2 regions of the Streptomyces sp. NPDC088733 genome follow, and region 2 is predicted to be linked to the other one. Evidence: riboswitches for the same ligand, from Rfam matches in the RefSeq annotation. Region 2 holds a riboswitch; the other holds the start of a gene.

The links. Region 2 has a riboswitch for cyclic di-AMP ahead of ACIP64_RS34960 (NlpC/P60 family protein). Riboswitches for the same ligand answer to the same signal wherever they lie in the genome.
Region 1: it holds a riboswitch for cyclic di-AMP, as region 2 does, so the genes downstream of both, ACIP64_RS16025 (transglycosylase family protein) here and ACIP64_RS34960 (NlpC/P60 family protein) in region 2, are expected to answer to the same signal.

Annotation. Positions count from the first base shown of each region.
Region 1 covers NZ_JBIVLH010000007.1:321,215-328,434, forward strand. The annotation lists gene ACIP64_RS16015 (putative bifunctional diguanylate cyclase/phosphodiesterase) at 1-611, opposite strand, end outside; gene ACIP64_RS16020 (SAM-dependent methyltransferase) at 608-1,423, opposite strand; gene ACIP64_RS16025 (transglycosylase family protein) at 1,628-2,764, opposite strand; cyclic di-AMP (ydaO/yuaA leader) riboswitch at 2,769-2,978, opposite strand; gene ACIP64_RS16030 (aldo/keto reductase) at 3,566-4,573, shown strand; gene ACIP64_RS16035 (GNAT family N-acetyltransferase) at 4,610-5,248, opposite strand; gene ACIP64_RS16040 (peptidylprolyl isomerase) at 5,346-5,843, shown strand; gene ACIP64_RS16045 (D-arabinono-1,4-lactone oxidase) at 6,022-7,220, shown strand, end outside.
Region 2 covers NZ_JBIVLH010000028.1:32,931-40,150, forward strand. The annotation lists gene pcrA (DNA helicase PcrA) at 1-1,975, opposite strand, end outside; cyclic di-AMP (ydaO/yuaA leader) riboswitch at 2,249-2,412, shown strand; gene ACIP64_RS34960 (NlpC/P60 family protein) at 2,420-3,556, shown strand; gene ACIP64_RS34965 (hypothetical protein) at 3,583-3,936, opposite strand; gene ACIP64_RS34970 (NlpC/P60 family protein) at 4,277-5,350, shown strand; gene ACIP64_RS34975 (LuxR C-terminal-related transcriptional regulator) at 5,373-6,044, opposite strand; gene ACIP64_RS34980 (PspC domain-containing protein) at 6,041-7,220, opposite strand, start outside.

The DNA of each region.
Region 1 (7,220 bases), on a different contig from region 2:
ATGCGGCGTTCCAGGCCGCCGAACATGGCGGTCAGGGCGTCGTTGACGTCGAGGATGCGGCCCTCCATGTCGGCGATGCCGATGCCTATGGAGGCGCCCTGGAAGATGGCGCGGAAGCGCACCTCGCTCTCGTGCAGGGCCTGTTCGACGGCGGTGCGGGCGGCGAGCGCGGCCCGGGACAGGGCCTCCTGCTCCGTCCTGGTCCGTTCGCGCAGCGCGCCCGTGTAGCCGTAGGCGATCCAGTGCTGCAGCCGGGCGGAGCGGGTACGGCCCTCGTCGGCGGGCAGGGCCGGGTCCAGCGGCGAGTACAGCAGCAGATAGGCGTCCACGACGCCGAGAATGCGGGGCAGCGCCTCGGGGTCCGTGCAGTGCGCGGCCACCAGCGCCGAGCCGATCTCCGCGGCGGCGCGCGGGTCGAAGGGCCGGGCGTGCAGGGCCGCCTCCAGCCGCGCGGCGAGCGGGAGCAGGTACTCCTCGAACTCGCCGCGGGTCATGGAGGTGGCGGTCGCCGGGTAGATCGCCCGGCTCCAGATGATCGCGAAGCGCCGCAGGCCGTCGGCGGGTTCGGGCTCGGGCTCCGGCTCCGGGTCGGGTTCCGTGGCCACGGTCACACCTTGCGGCCGACGCCCGCGAACCCGCTGAAGACCACCGGGTCGGGTTCGTCGTCGTCCGAGCCGTCCGGCCGCCACAGCGGCGGCGAGACCAGTCCGGGTTCGACGAGTTCGAAGCCGTCGAAAAACGCCTCCACCGCGGCCCGCGAGCGCATGATCAGCGGCGAACTGGCGCTGCGGTAGACGCTCTCGACCCGCTCGCCCTCCTCCGGCCGGCGCGGGCCGCCCTCCACCGAGGCGTGGGTGAGGACGAGCAGGCTGCCGGGCGCGAGCGCGTCGCGCAGTTCGGCGACGGCCTTGGCGGGGTCGTCGGCGTCCTCGACGAAGTGCAGGACGGCCACCAGCAGCAGCGCCACGGGGCGGTCGAGGTCCAGCAGCCGGCGGGTCTCCTCGCTGTCGAGGATGTCGCGCGGGGACCGCAGGTCGGCGGCAACGATCGCGGCGTTCCCGTGCCCGTCGAGCACGGCGCGGCTGTGGGCGACCGCGACGGGGTCGTGGTCGACGTAGACGACGCGGGCGGCCGGGTCCGCGGCCTGGGCGACCTCGTGGACGTTGCCGAAGGTGGGGATGCCGGAGCCGATGTCGAGGAACTGGGTGATGCCCTCGTCCACCGCGAAGCGCACGGCCCTGCGCATGAGGGCCCGGTTGGCCTGCATGATCTTGGGCAGGCCCGGGAAGGCCTCGATGGCCCGGCGCCCCGCCTCCCGGTCGACCTCGAAGTTGTGCGATCCGCCCAGGTAGTAGTCGTAGATGCGCGACACGCTCGGGACGGACAGGTCGATGCCATGGGGGGCCCAGGCGGGACGCTCCATCAACGGCTCCAGCTCGTCGGGATCAGGGCACGGGTCCGTGGGGACGGCCGCGTGGCTCAGAGGCTACTGATCGTTCGATCGGGAGGAAACCAGAAATGGAAATATTCGATCCGTTTTCGGTCACTCGCCAACGGCACGTGCCCTGCCCCCGCGGTACGGGGAACAGGGCACGTACTACCGCCGGATGACGGGCAGTCAGGTTGTTCAGACGCTGACGCCGTGCGCGCGCAGGTAGGCGAGCGGGTCGATGTCGGAACCGAACGACGCGGTGGTGCGCACCTCGAAGTGCAGGTGCGGGCCGGTGACGTTGCCGGTGGCGCCCGACAGGCCCAGCTGCTGGCCCTCGGAGACGGTCTGGCCGGCCGAGACCGACAGCGAGGACATGTGGGCGTACTGCGAGTACTTGCCGTCCGCGTGCTTGATGACGACCTGGTTGCCGTACGAGCCGCCCCAGCCCGCGGAGACCACGGTGCCGGAAGCGATCGCCTTCACCTTGGTGCCGGTGGAGGCGATGAAGTCGACACCGGTGTGGTAGCCCTTCGACCACATGGAACCGGCCTGGTGGTACGGGGTGCCCAGCGTGACGTGGTCCAGCGGGGCCGTGTAGCCGGAGGCGGACGAGGTGGAGGGCTTGGCCGGCGCGGGCGTGCTCGCGGGCTTGTCCGGGAGGGCGACCTTGACCGTGCCGCTCAGCGCCAGGACCTGGCCCGGGCGGATCAGGTTGGGGTCGCCACCGATGACGGACCGGTTTGCGGCGTACAGCTCGTGCCAGCCGCCGGTCACGTCCTGGGCGTCCGCGATGGAGGAGAGGGTGTCGCCGCCGACGACCGTGTAGCTGCCGCCGGTGCCCGGCTTGGAGGTGGAGCCGGCGGGCTTGCCGGCCGTCGTGTCCTTCGCAGGGGTGGCGGGCTTGGGGGCCGTGGTGCCGGCGACGCTCTCGGGGGTGGCCGAGGTGTCGGCCATGTCCTTGGTCAGACCGGCCTTGGGACCGCACACCGGCCAGGCCTGCGGGCCCTGGACGGCCAGGACCTTCTCGGCGACCGCGATCTGCTCGGCCTTGGTCGCGAGGTCCGCGCGGGCGGCGTACTTGGTGCCGCCGAATCCGGCCCAGGTGCTCTGGGTGAACTGGAGGCCGCCGTAGAAACCGTTACCGGTGTTGATGGACCAGTTGTTGGTGCTCTCGCAGCTGGCGACCTTGTCCCAGACGCTCACCGGAGCGGCGTGGGCACCGGTGGCGCCGACAACCGGAAGGGCAATCGCGGCACTCGTGGTGCCGGCGAATGCGCCGATGCGGACGAAACGGTTGGTCCGCTGACGACGGTGCTTTCCCTTTGCGGGCATGGGGAATTCCTCTCCGACGCCTACGAGGTGAGCTGTCGGGTTCGGGCTGGAGATGCCCGGCCGCATCGAGGCATGCCAAACAAAGGCACGTCGCTGCGACTTCACCCCAAGCCGTCCCGTGACACGGAACGGCACTTACCTGGGTCCCCCGCTCCTGCCGTGCGGTCTTGTCATCCGGCTTACGAGTGGCGGCAGGATTAGGCGTTCCACTCGGAAGAATTCCCGCCGGCATCCGGCCTGCGGGACTTGGAAGCTAAACGACGCAATCGCGCCCCGGCAAGGTCCTGAATCACAGCAATTGCCGACCGGCAAGTCGATCAATGAATTCCGTGACGTTACGTGAGATGTGTCCGCTCTGTGTAGGCGAATTGATGACCCCGGGCGAACGGCCGTATACGAGTGGTGAATATGGGGGGCATAAATCGACGCTCGGTCGCCGCGGGGCGCCGCAGCGTGTTCGCCGCGTGACACCCATCACGTACCTATTGCCTACGCATGCACTGTGGATACATATGTCCGCTTACGGCCCTCAATGCCGGATAAGGCAGGACAAGGGGAGTTCCAACCCGCCCTCCAGGAAGGCGTCATGGCGCCCGCGCACGTCGTCGTGCCCGGCGGGACAACCGATGCCCGCACCCGTCGATTCCCGGCGGCGCCCCCGCCCCCTTCCCACCCCGCGGGAGGGCCGGGAACCCGGGTGACAGCGCGGAACCCCCAGGGGTAGCCTCCCAATCCCGAACATTTTCTTACATCGACACCTCAGCGCACCGCCGTACCCACACCTCGACCGGGAGCCCCCGCGTGCCCTACCTCGCCGCCGAAGACCGCTACGCCTCCATGCAGTACCGCCGCACCGGCCGCAGCGGGGTCCTGCTCCCCGCCGTGTCCCTGGGCCTGTGGCACAACTTCGGCGACACCTCGCCGCTGGAGACCCAGCGCGCGGTGCTGCGCCGCGCCGTCGACCGCGGGGTCGTCCACCTCGACCTCGCCAACAACTACGGCCCGCCGGCCGGCTCGGCCGAGGCCAACTTCGGCACCCTCTTCGCCCAGGACCTGCGCCCGTACCGCGACGAGCTGTTCATCGCCAGCAAGGCCGGGTACGACATGTGGCCCGGCCCGTACGGCGAGTGGGGCAGCCGCAAGTACATGCTGGCCTCCCTGGACCAGTCCCTCGGCCGGATGGGCCTGGACTACGTCGACGTCTTCTACTCCCACCGCTTCGACCCGGACACGCCCCTGGAGGAGACCATGGGCGCCCTGGACACCGCGGTCCGCCAGGGCAAGGCGCTGTACGCGGGCATCTCCAACTACCCCGCGGACGCCCACCGCCGGGCCACGGAGATCCTGCGCGGACTCGGCACCCCGCTGCTGATCCACCAGGCCGCCTACAGCATGCTGCAGCGCGGCCCCGAGGCGGGCGTCCTCGACGCCGTCGGGGAGACCGGGACCGCTCTCATCGCCTACTCGCCGCTCGCCCAGGGCCAGCTGACGGACCGCTACCTCGACGGCGTCCCCGCGGACTCCCGGATGGCCCTCGGCCACTTCCTCAAGCGCGACGCCCTCACCGACGAGAAGCTGACCCTGCTCCACGCCCTCAACAAGCTCGCGGGCGAACGCGGCCAGACCCTCGCGCAGCTGGCCCTGACCTGGGTCCTGCGCGACCCGCGGGTGGTCTCCGTGCTCATCGGCGCAAGCAGCGTCGCGCAGCTCGACCAGAACCTCGCGGCCCTGGACGCGGAGCCCCTCACCGCGGCCGAACTCGCCGAGATCGACCGCCTGTCGGCCGAGGCGGGCGTCGAGATCCCGTAGCTCCCGCAGGCGTCGCCGCCCCGGGGGTCCCGGCCGTCAGGACCCCTGGAGGCGGCCCCGCAGCGCGGCCCGCACGTCCGGCCACTCGTCCTGGAGGACGGAGTAGTAGGCGCTGTCGCGGACGGTGCCGTCGGTCGCGCGCACATGGGCGCGGCGGATGCCCTCGAAGCGTCCGCCGATGCGCTCGATGGCGGCACGCGAGCGGGCGTTGCGGGCGTCGGTCTTCAAGGTGACGCGCAGCACGCCCCAGGTCTCGAAGGCGTGGGTGAGCAGCAGCAGCTTGGCCTCGGTGTTGCAGGGCGTGCGCTGGGCCGAGGCGGAGAGCCACGTGCTGCCGATCTCGGCGACCGTGGGCGCCCCTGCCGGGCGCGGCGTGGTGCGGCCCGCGGGCCAGGCCGGGACGGCGGACCAGTAGTCGAGGTCCAGGAAGCGCGTCGAGCCGACCACGGCGCCGCGCGCGATGTCGACCACCGCGAACGGGAGCGCGGCGCCGGTGACCTGCTCCGCGAGCGCCTCCTCGACGTACCGCCGCATCGCGGGCGGGTCGTCCGGCACCAGGGTGAAGCCATAGGTCTCGCGGGACTCCCGCGCGGCACGCAGCAGCCCGTCCGCGTGGTCCGGGGTGAGCGGCTCCAGACGGACGTGTCCGCCCTGCAAGGTCACGGTTTCCGGCATGTCCCGGATGGTATGCGCACCGCCGCGCGGCTGGTCAACTGCGTGTCCCGCGCGGGGCGCGGTCGGCGGCGGCGACCGGGGATGTGAAAATGTCGGCATGAGCAACAACGACGTGTACTTCGACATCACGATCGACGGCGAGCCCGCCGGACGGATCGTCTTCACCCTCTTCGACGACGTGGTGCCCAAGACCGCGCGGAACTTCCGCGAGCTGGCCACCGGCGAGAACGGCTTCGGCTACGAGGGCTCCCACTTCCACCGCGTCATCCCGGACTTCATGCTCCAGGGCGGCGACTTCACCGCCGGCAACGGCACCGGTGGCAAGAGCATCTACGGCGCCAAGTTCGCCGACGAGAACTTCCAGCTCAAGCACACCAAGCCGGGCCAGCTGTCGATGGCCAACGCGGGCCGGGACACCAACGGCTCGCAGTTCTTCATCACGACCATCGTCACCGACTGGCTGGACAACAAGCACGTCGTCTTCGGCGAGGTCGTCGAGGGCATGGACGTCGTCAAGAAGATCGAGTCCCTCGGCTCGCGCAGCGGCACCCCCAGCGCCCGCGTCGAGATCGCGAAGTCCGGCACGGTCGCCTGACCCAGGTCCCGCCGCCCGGCACCCCGGCCGCCCCGCGCGGCCTCCGGTGCCGGGCGCCCGACCCGCCGGCGCGGGGGCGGCGTACGATCCTCATCGGCGCCGATCACCCCTGGTGGGGCGGTTCGGCCGGCGGCCGCACGGCACGCCGGGCGCCGCACGACGGAAAGGAACGTCCACGATGTCCGCGGAACGGAACTGGGGCGGCAACATCGCCTTCCACGCACGGCGGCTCCACACCCCGGAGTCCGTCGGCGCGCTGCAGGAGATCGTGGCCCGCTCCGAGCGGATCAGGCCGCTGGGCACCCGGCACTCCTTCAGCACCGTCGCCGACACCGAGGGCGACCACGTCTCCACGGCCGCACTGCCCGCCGCAGTCGACATCGACACCGCCGCGCGGACCGCGACCGTGAGCTCGGGCCTGCGCTTCGGAGAGATCGCCGGGACGATCGACCGGGCCGGTTTCGCCCTGCACAACCTGGGCTCGCTGCCGCACATCTCCGTGGCCGGCGCGTGCGCCACCGGCACCCACGGCTCCGGGACCACCAACACCTGCCTGGCCGGCGCCGTCCGCGCGCTGGGCCTGGTCACCGCCGACGGCGAGCACGTCGAGATCCGCCGGGGCGACCCGGACTTCGAGGGCTCCGTCGTCGCGCTCGGCGCACTCGGCGTCGTGACGCACCTGACGCTGGACCTGCTCCCCGCCTTCTCCGCGCGCCAGTGGGTCTACGACGACATGCCGCGCGAGGAACTGGGCCGGAACTTCGCCGAGGTGATGTCCGCCGGCTACAGCGTCTCGGCGTTCACCCGCTGGCACGACCCGGTGCTGGAACAGGTGTGGCTCAAGGAGCGCGTCGAGGACCCCGCCGCGCCGCCGGCCCCGGCGCCGCGCGAGTGGCACGGAGCCGTCCTGGCCGACGGCCCCCGGCACCCCGTCCCCGGCATGCCCGCCGAGCACTGCACGCCGCAGAACGGCGACGTCGGCGCGTGGTACGAGCGGCTGCCGCATTTCCGCATGGAGTTCACGCCCAGCAGCGGCGAGGAGATCCAGTCCGAGTACTTCGTGGACCGCGCCGACGCGGCGGCGGCGTTCGACGCCCTGTGGGAGGTGCGCGAGCACTTCGCGCCCGCCGTGCAAATCGGCGAGATCCGCGCCATCGCGGCCGACGAACTGTGGCTGAGCCCGGCCTACGGGCGCGACAGCGTCGCCTTCCACTTCACCTGGGTCCCCGACACGGCCGCCGTCCTGTCCGCCCTGAAGGCCGTCGAGCAGGCCCTGCGGCCGTTCTCCGCCCGCCCGCACTGGGGCAAGCTCTTCACCGTCCCGGCCGCCGACCTGCCCGGGCTGTACCCGCGCTACGACGACTTCCGCGCACTCGC
Region 2 (7,220 bases):
GCGCGCGCATGTGCGGGAAGACCCCGTCCTCCATGCCGGTCAGGAAGACCACCGGGAACTCCAGGCCCTTGGCGGTGTGGAGGGTCATCAGCGTTATGACGCCGCCGCCCTCCTCGTCGTCCGGGATCTGGTCGGAGTCGGCGACCAGTGCGACGCGTTCCAGGAACTCGGCGAGCGTTCCGGGCTCCTCCTCGGTGCGCTCCTGCTCGAACTCCAGGGCCACCGCCGCGAGTTCCTGGAGGTTCTCGACGCGGGTCTCGTCCTGCGGGTCGGTGGAGGCCTGGAGTTCGGCCAGGTAGCCCGTGCGCTCCAGCACCGCCTCCAGGACGGTGGCGGGGCCGGCGCCGGACTCCACGATCGTGCGCAGTTCCTCCAGCAGTTCGTTGAAGCGCTTGACGGCGTTGACCGAGCGGGCGGCCATGCCGAAGGCCTCGTCGACGCGGCGCAGCGCCGCGGGGAAGGAGATCCGCTCGCGTGAGGACAGGGCGTCGATCATGGCCTCGGCGCGCTCGCCGATGCCGCGCTTGGGCACATTGAGGATGCGGCGCAGCGGGACGGTGTCCTCGGGGTTGGCGAGCACGCGCAGGTAGGCCAGGACGTCCCGGACCTCCTTGCGCTCGTAGAAGCGGACTCCGCCGACGACCTTGTACGGCAGGCCGACGCGGATGAAGACCTCTTCGAAGACACGGGACTGCGCGTTGGTGCGGTAGAAGACCGCGACCTCGCCGGGACGGGCGTCGCCGGCGTCGGTGAGCCGGTCGATCTCGTCGGCGATGAACTGCGCCTCGTCGTGCTCCTGGTCGGCGACGTAGCCGGTGATGACCGGGCCCTGGCCGGCCTCCGTCCACAGGTTCTTCGGGCGGCGGGAGGCGTTGCGCTCGATGACGGCGTTGGCGGCGGTCAGGATGTTCTGGGTGGAGCGGTAGTTCTGCTCCAGCAGGATCGTGCGCGCCTGCGGGTAGTCCTCCTCGAACTGGAGGATGTTGCGGATGGTGGCGCCGCGGAAGGCGTAGATGCTCTGGTCGGCGTCACCGACCACGCACAGCTCCGCCGGCCCTTCGCCGCCCTCCTCCGCGTCCCCGGTGCCGACGAGTTCGCGCACCAGGGTGTACTGGGCGTGGTTGGTGTCCTGGTACTCGTCGACCAGGACGTGCCGGAAGCGGCGCCGGTAGTGCTCGGCGACGTCCGGGAAGGCCTGGAGCAGGTTGACCGTGGTCATGATGATGTCGTCGAAGTCGAGGGCGTTGGCCTCGCGCAGCCGCGACTGGTAGATCGCGTAGGCCTCGGCGAGCTTCTTCTCGAAGGGGTTCTCGGCCTGGCCGGCGAAGGTCTCCTCGTCGATGAGCTCGTTCTTGAGGTTGGAGACCTTGGCGCTGAAGGACTTCGGCGGGAACTGCTTGGGGTCCAGGTCCAGGTCGCGGCAGACCAGGGCCATCAGGCGCTTGGAGTCGGCCGCGTCGTAGATGGAGAAGCTGGAGGTGAAGCCGAGCTTCTTGGACTCCCGGCGCAGGATGCGGACGCAGGCGCTGTGGAAGGTGGAGACCCACATCACGTTGGCGCGCGGGCCGACGAGTTGCTCGACGCGCTCCTTCATCTCGCCGGCGGCCTTGTTGGTGAAGGTGATCGCCAGGATCTGGCCGGGGTGCACCTGGCGGGCGCCCAGCAGGTGGGCGATGCGGTGGGTGAGCACCCGGGTCTTGCCGGAGCCGGCGCCCGCGACGATGAGCAGGGGGGAGCCGGTGTGCTCGACGGCGGCGCGCTGCTGCTCGTTGAGCCCGTCCAGCAGGGCGGCGGGGTCGACGGCGGGGCGCGGCGCGCCGTCCCGGTAGTACGCGTCCCGGTCGGCGGGCGCGTCGAAGCGTCCCTCGAAGAGGTCGTGCGGAACCGCCTCGGCCTCCTCCTCGGGGGGCGGCGGCGGGTGCTCCTCCCTCGGTTCGAAGCCGGCCAGGAAGCTGTCGTCAAAGAGGCTGCTCATCGCCTCCCGAGTCTAGGCGGTGGGACCGACAGCGGTGCACCGCTTCCGGATGCCGGTCGTCCGCGGGACGCACACCGCGGTGCCGCCGGGCGCCGCCGGGCCGCCGCCGGAACCCGTCCCGGCCCCGTCCGGGGAGCCGGACAACGGCACGGCTGCGTAAAGGTCACGAAATGATTGCGGACAATTCGAACACCAGCCTTCCCAGGAGCCACCCCAGTTGACTAGCGTGCCCCCTCAGGCGGTCCGCACCGAACGGCGGCGACCGAGCCGTCACGGCCGCCTCCGCTGAGTCCGGCAACCGCCGGAGCCGGGGACCCACCACTTTGGGGTGAATCGGTCCGTACGGGCGCACCGCACACGTGCCCGGACGACCGTAGGGCGGCCTTCCGAAGCCCGAACCCGACAGCTAACCCGGTAGGCGGTCCACGGAAGGAGCCGTCCGCCTTGGCGACGCACCGCAAGCCGCGCCCCCGCATGCTCACCGTTCCCGGCCCGCGCACGGCCGTGGGGCTGACGACCGCCGCACTGGCGACCGTCACCCTCTTCGGAGAAAGCGCCAGCGCGGCGCCCGCCTCCCCCGACAAACCCTCCATCACCGAGGTCAAGGCCAAGGTCGACGCCCTCTACCACCAGGCCGAGGCGGCCACCGAGCGCTACAACGGCGCCAAGGAGCAGACCGACAGGCAGCGGACGCACGCGGACGAACTGCTCGACCAGGTCGCCCGCAGGACGCAGACGCTCAACGACGCCCGCCGCACGATCGGCGAGTACGCCTCGGCGCAGTACCGCGGCGGCGGCCTGGACAGCACGACGACCTTCCTGCTCACCTCCGACCCGCAGCAGTTCCTGGACCAGGCGCACCTGATGAACCGCCTGTCCGACCGCCAGGAACACGCGATGGAGGACTTCCGCACGCAGCAGGCGGCGACCACGCAGAAGCGCACGGAGGCCGTCCAGAGTCTGGCGAAGCTCACCGAGGCGCAGACGCGGCTGGCCGCGGAGAAGAGGACGGTCAAGCAGAAGCTCGCCGCCGCTCAGCAACTGCTCAACACCCTGACCGCCCAGGAGAAGGCGCGGCTGGCCGCCCTGGAGAAGAAGAAGCAGGAGGAGGCCGCGGCCGCGGCCAAGTTGATCGCCGCGAAGGAGAAGGCGGCGCAGGAGGCGGCCGGGACGTCCTCGGACACGTCGTCCGCCGGCGGCACCACGACCTCGACGGCCTCGGGCAGCTACGCCGCCAAGGCCGAGAAGGCGATCGCCTTCGCCCACGCCCAGCTCGGCAAGCCGTACGTGTACGGCGCCACGGGCCCCAACTCCTTTGACTGCTCGGGCCTGACCCAGGGCGCCTGGGCCGCCGCGGGCGTCTCCATCCCCCGCACCACCTACGACCAGGTCGACTTCGGCACCCGCGTCACCGCGGACCAGCTGCAACCCGGCGACCTGGTCTTCTTCTACTCGGACGTGACCCACGTCGGCCTCTACATCGGCGGCGGCGAAATGATCCACGCGCCTCACACGGGCACTGTGGTGAAGGTCGCCCCCATCACCGAGATGCCGATCTACGGCTACGCCCGGATGGCCTGAGTCCCCCCGCCTCCCCGCGAAGGGGCTCAGGTCCAGAGCACCGCGATGAAGATGTCGGCGGTGGTCAGCGCACCCACGGTGCCGAAGGCCGCCGCCGACACCTTCTCCTCGTCGCGCTTGACGTAGACCAGGCCGAGGACCACCACCAGCACGGCGGGCTTCAGGCCGATCTTGGCGTTGTTCACCGGGTGGTCGTCGGCCTGGTTCAGGCCGACCGGCAGGGCGCCGGTCACCAGCATGGTGAGCGCCCCGTGCAGCATGCCCGGCACGAAGCGCGCCTCGCCGCGGCCCATGGCCTTCGTCCGGGTGAGGAAGCCGCCGAGCAGGGCGGCGATGCCGATGATGTGCAGGCCGACGACGAAGTCGATGGTTGCGTCCATGGCTCAGGACCCCAGCCAGGCCCGTATCAGCACCCGGCACCGAGGTGGGTCCCTTCCGGCACATCGGTCACGGCTGGACCGCAAGCGACCAGGTCACCCGTCGAACAGCGGTCATCGGCCGACAGGTAACGGCCGAATCGGACCAGTCCCGCACAGTGCCCCGCTGCCCGGCGACGCACAGGTTTAGCGTCCTGCCCCAGGTGGCCGATCCCCACTGCCGGCGGGACTCGCCGTCGGCATCGGCCACCCCCGCCGAAGGTCCGGCGGCGGCGCGGCTCCCCGTCCGTCCGCCGCCGGGCCGCGGGCAGCAGGCCCGGCAGCCCGGAAGGAGTGACGGCGCGTGGCGTCGCACAGAAAGCCCAAGGAGCGCACCCTCACCGGCTCCACCGCGCGCACGGCCGCCACCCTCGCCATCGCGGGAGCGGCCTCGGTGACGATGTTCGGTGAGACCGGGCACGCCGACCCCCGGCTGACCACCTCCGAGGCCAAGGCCCGCGTGGACCGGCTCTACGAGGAGGCCGAGCAGGCCACCGAGCGGTACAACGGGGCGAAGGAGAAGGCCGACACGGTCCAGCACCGGATCGACGACCTCCAAGGCGAACTCGCCCGCAGGACCGAGCGGCTCAACCGCACCCGCGACGGCCTCGGGTCGATCGCCACCGCCCAGTACCGCTCCGGCGGCGTCGACCCGGCGATGCAGCTCGCGCTCGCCTCCTCGCCGGACCAGTACCTCGAACGGGCCGGGCTGCTGGACCGCATGAGCAGCCGCCAGAACGCCGCGCTGCACGCCCTCGGCGCCCAGAAGCGCGAGATCGAGCAGCTGCGCACCGAGGCGGGCACCGAACTCACCGAGCTGCGCCGGTCCCGCGCCGAACTCGCCCGCCACAAGCGCACCGTGCAGGAGCGCCTGGCCTCCGCGCAGCGGCTGCTGGACGGGCTGACCGCGGGCCAGCGCGCCGCCGTCCTGGCGGACGGGGGCCAGGGCACGGCCCGCTCCGGCGACCGGGCCGGCCGCGCGGTGTCCGCGGGCTCACGCGCGGCCCTGGCGCCCGCGGCGGCCCCCAACGCCCGGGCCGCGCGGGCCGTGTCCTTCGCGTACGACTCCCTCGGCCTGCCCTACGTCTGGGGCGCCACCGGCCCGTCCTCGTACGACTGCTCGGGCTTCACGCAGGCCGCCTGGCGGGCGGCCGGGGTGGAGCTGCCGCGCACGACCTACACCCAGATCAACGCGGGCAGCCGCGTCTCCCGCGCCGAACTGGAGCCGGGGGACCTGGTCTTCTTCTACTCGGGGATCAGCCACGTCGGCCTCTACATCGGCAACGGCATGATGATCCACGCCCCGCGCACCGGCGACGTGGTGAAGATCGCCCCAGTCGACCAGATGCCCTTCGCGGGGGCCACCCGCCCCGTGTGACGCCGCCTTGCCCGGCCGGCCCTCAGACCAGCCGGCGGGCGGTGGCCCAGCGGGTGAGTTCGTGGCGGTTGGAGAGCTGGAGCTTGCGCAGCACCGCCGAGACGTGCGACTCGACCGTCTTGACGGAGATGTAGAGCTGCTTGGCCACTTCCTTGTAGGCGTAGCCGCGGGCGATCAGCCGCAGGACCTCGCGCTCGCGCTGGGTGAGCCGGTCCAGGTCCTCGTCGACCGGCGGGGCGTCGGTGGAGGCGAAGGCGTCCAGGACGAAGCCGGCCAGCCGCGGGGAGAAGACCGCGTCGCCGTCGGCGACCCGGAAGACCGAGTTGACCAGGTCGGGACCGGTGATGGTCTTGGTGACATAGCCGCGGGCGCCGCCGCGGATCACGCCGATGACGTCCTCGGCGGCGTCGGAGACCGACAACGCCAGGAACCGCACCGGGTGTTCGGCGGCCGCGCTCAGTCCCGCGCAGCGCTTGAGCACCTCGACCCCGCCGCCGCCCGGCAGGTGGACGTCGAGCAGGACGACGTCGGGCCGCGTCGCGGTGATGACCGCGACGGCCTGGTCGACGTCGGCGGCCTCGCCGACCACGTCGACGCCGGTCCGCTCGGTCTCGCCGATCTCCGCCTGGACCCCGGTGCGGAACATCCGGTGGTCGTCGACGAGGACGACCCTCACACGCCGTTCGGTGCTCATGACGGCCTCCCTGCTCCCGAGTCCTGCTGCCGCTCCATCTCCAGCTCCACTTCCGTCCCCCCGCCCGGCGCGGGGCGCAGCCGCGCCTCGCCGCCATTGCGCCGCATCCGGCCGATGATGGACTCCCGTACGCCCATCCTGTCCGACGGTACGTCGTCCAGGTCGAAGCCGGGGCCGCGGTCGCGCACGGACACGAAGACCCTGTCCCCCTCGACCTCTGCGTACACCTGCACCGGCTCGTCGCCACCGTACTTGGCGGCGTTGACCATGGCCTCGCGGGCCGCCTGCATCTGCGCGACCAGCCGCTCGTCCAGCGGGCAGTCGCCGACGCACACCACCTCGACCTGGACGCCGTGCGCGTCCTCCACCTCCGCCGCCGCGCGGCGCACCGCCTCGGCCACCGTGGCCGGCTCGTCCTCGCGGCCGTTGCCCTCGGGGCGGTAGAGCCAGGCGCGCAGTTCGCGTTCCTGCGCGCGGGCAAGCCGGGCCACCTCGCGCGGGTCGTCGGCGTGCCGCTGGATCAGGGTCAGGGTGTGCAGGACGGAGTCGTGGACGTGCGCGGCGACCTCGGCGCGCTCCTGGGCCCGGATGCGCGCGAGGCGCTCGGCCGACAGGTCCTGCGTCATACGCACCAGGTAGGGGCCGGCGATGAGCGCGACGCCGACGAGCACGGCGAGCGCGGCCTGCAGGATGGTGCCGAGGTGGCTGACCGAGCCCTGCACGACCAGGAAGCCGGTCACACCGACGCCCACCAGGATCACCCCGGCCGCGCCGCGTGCGACGGGCAGCAGCCGCTTGCCGCGGCTGAGTTCGGCCCAGCGGGCACGGCGCGCGTTGTCCGCCTGCCGCCACACCAGCGCGACGCCGAGGCCGATCAGCAGCAGCGGCCAGACATAGGCGTTGGCGGCCCCGAGGTCGAGGTTGTCCAGCAGGATGCCCAGGCCCGCGGCGAGCGCGAGCAGCGCGACGATCTGGCCGCGGTCGGGCCGGCGCCCGGCGAGCCAGGACCGGGCGTCACGCGGCTCCTTGGCCTCCACGACCCCGCCGACACCGAGCGGCACGACGAACCAGAAGACCGCGTACAGCAGGATGCCGAGGCCCTGGATGGTGGCCAGCACGACGAAGACGACCCGCACCCACGCCACCGGCAGCCCGAGGTGCCCGGCCAGACCGCGG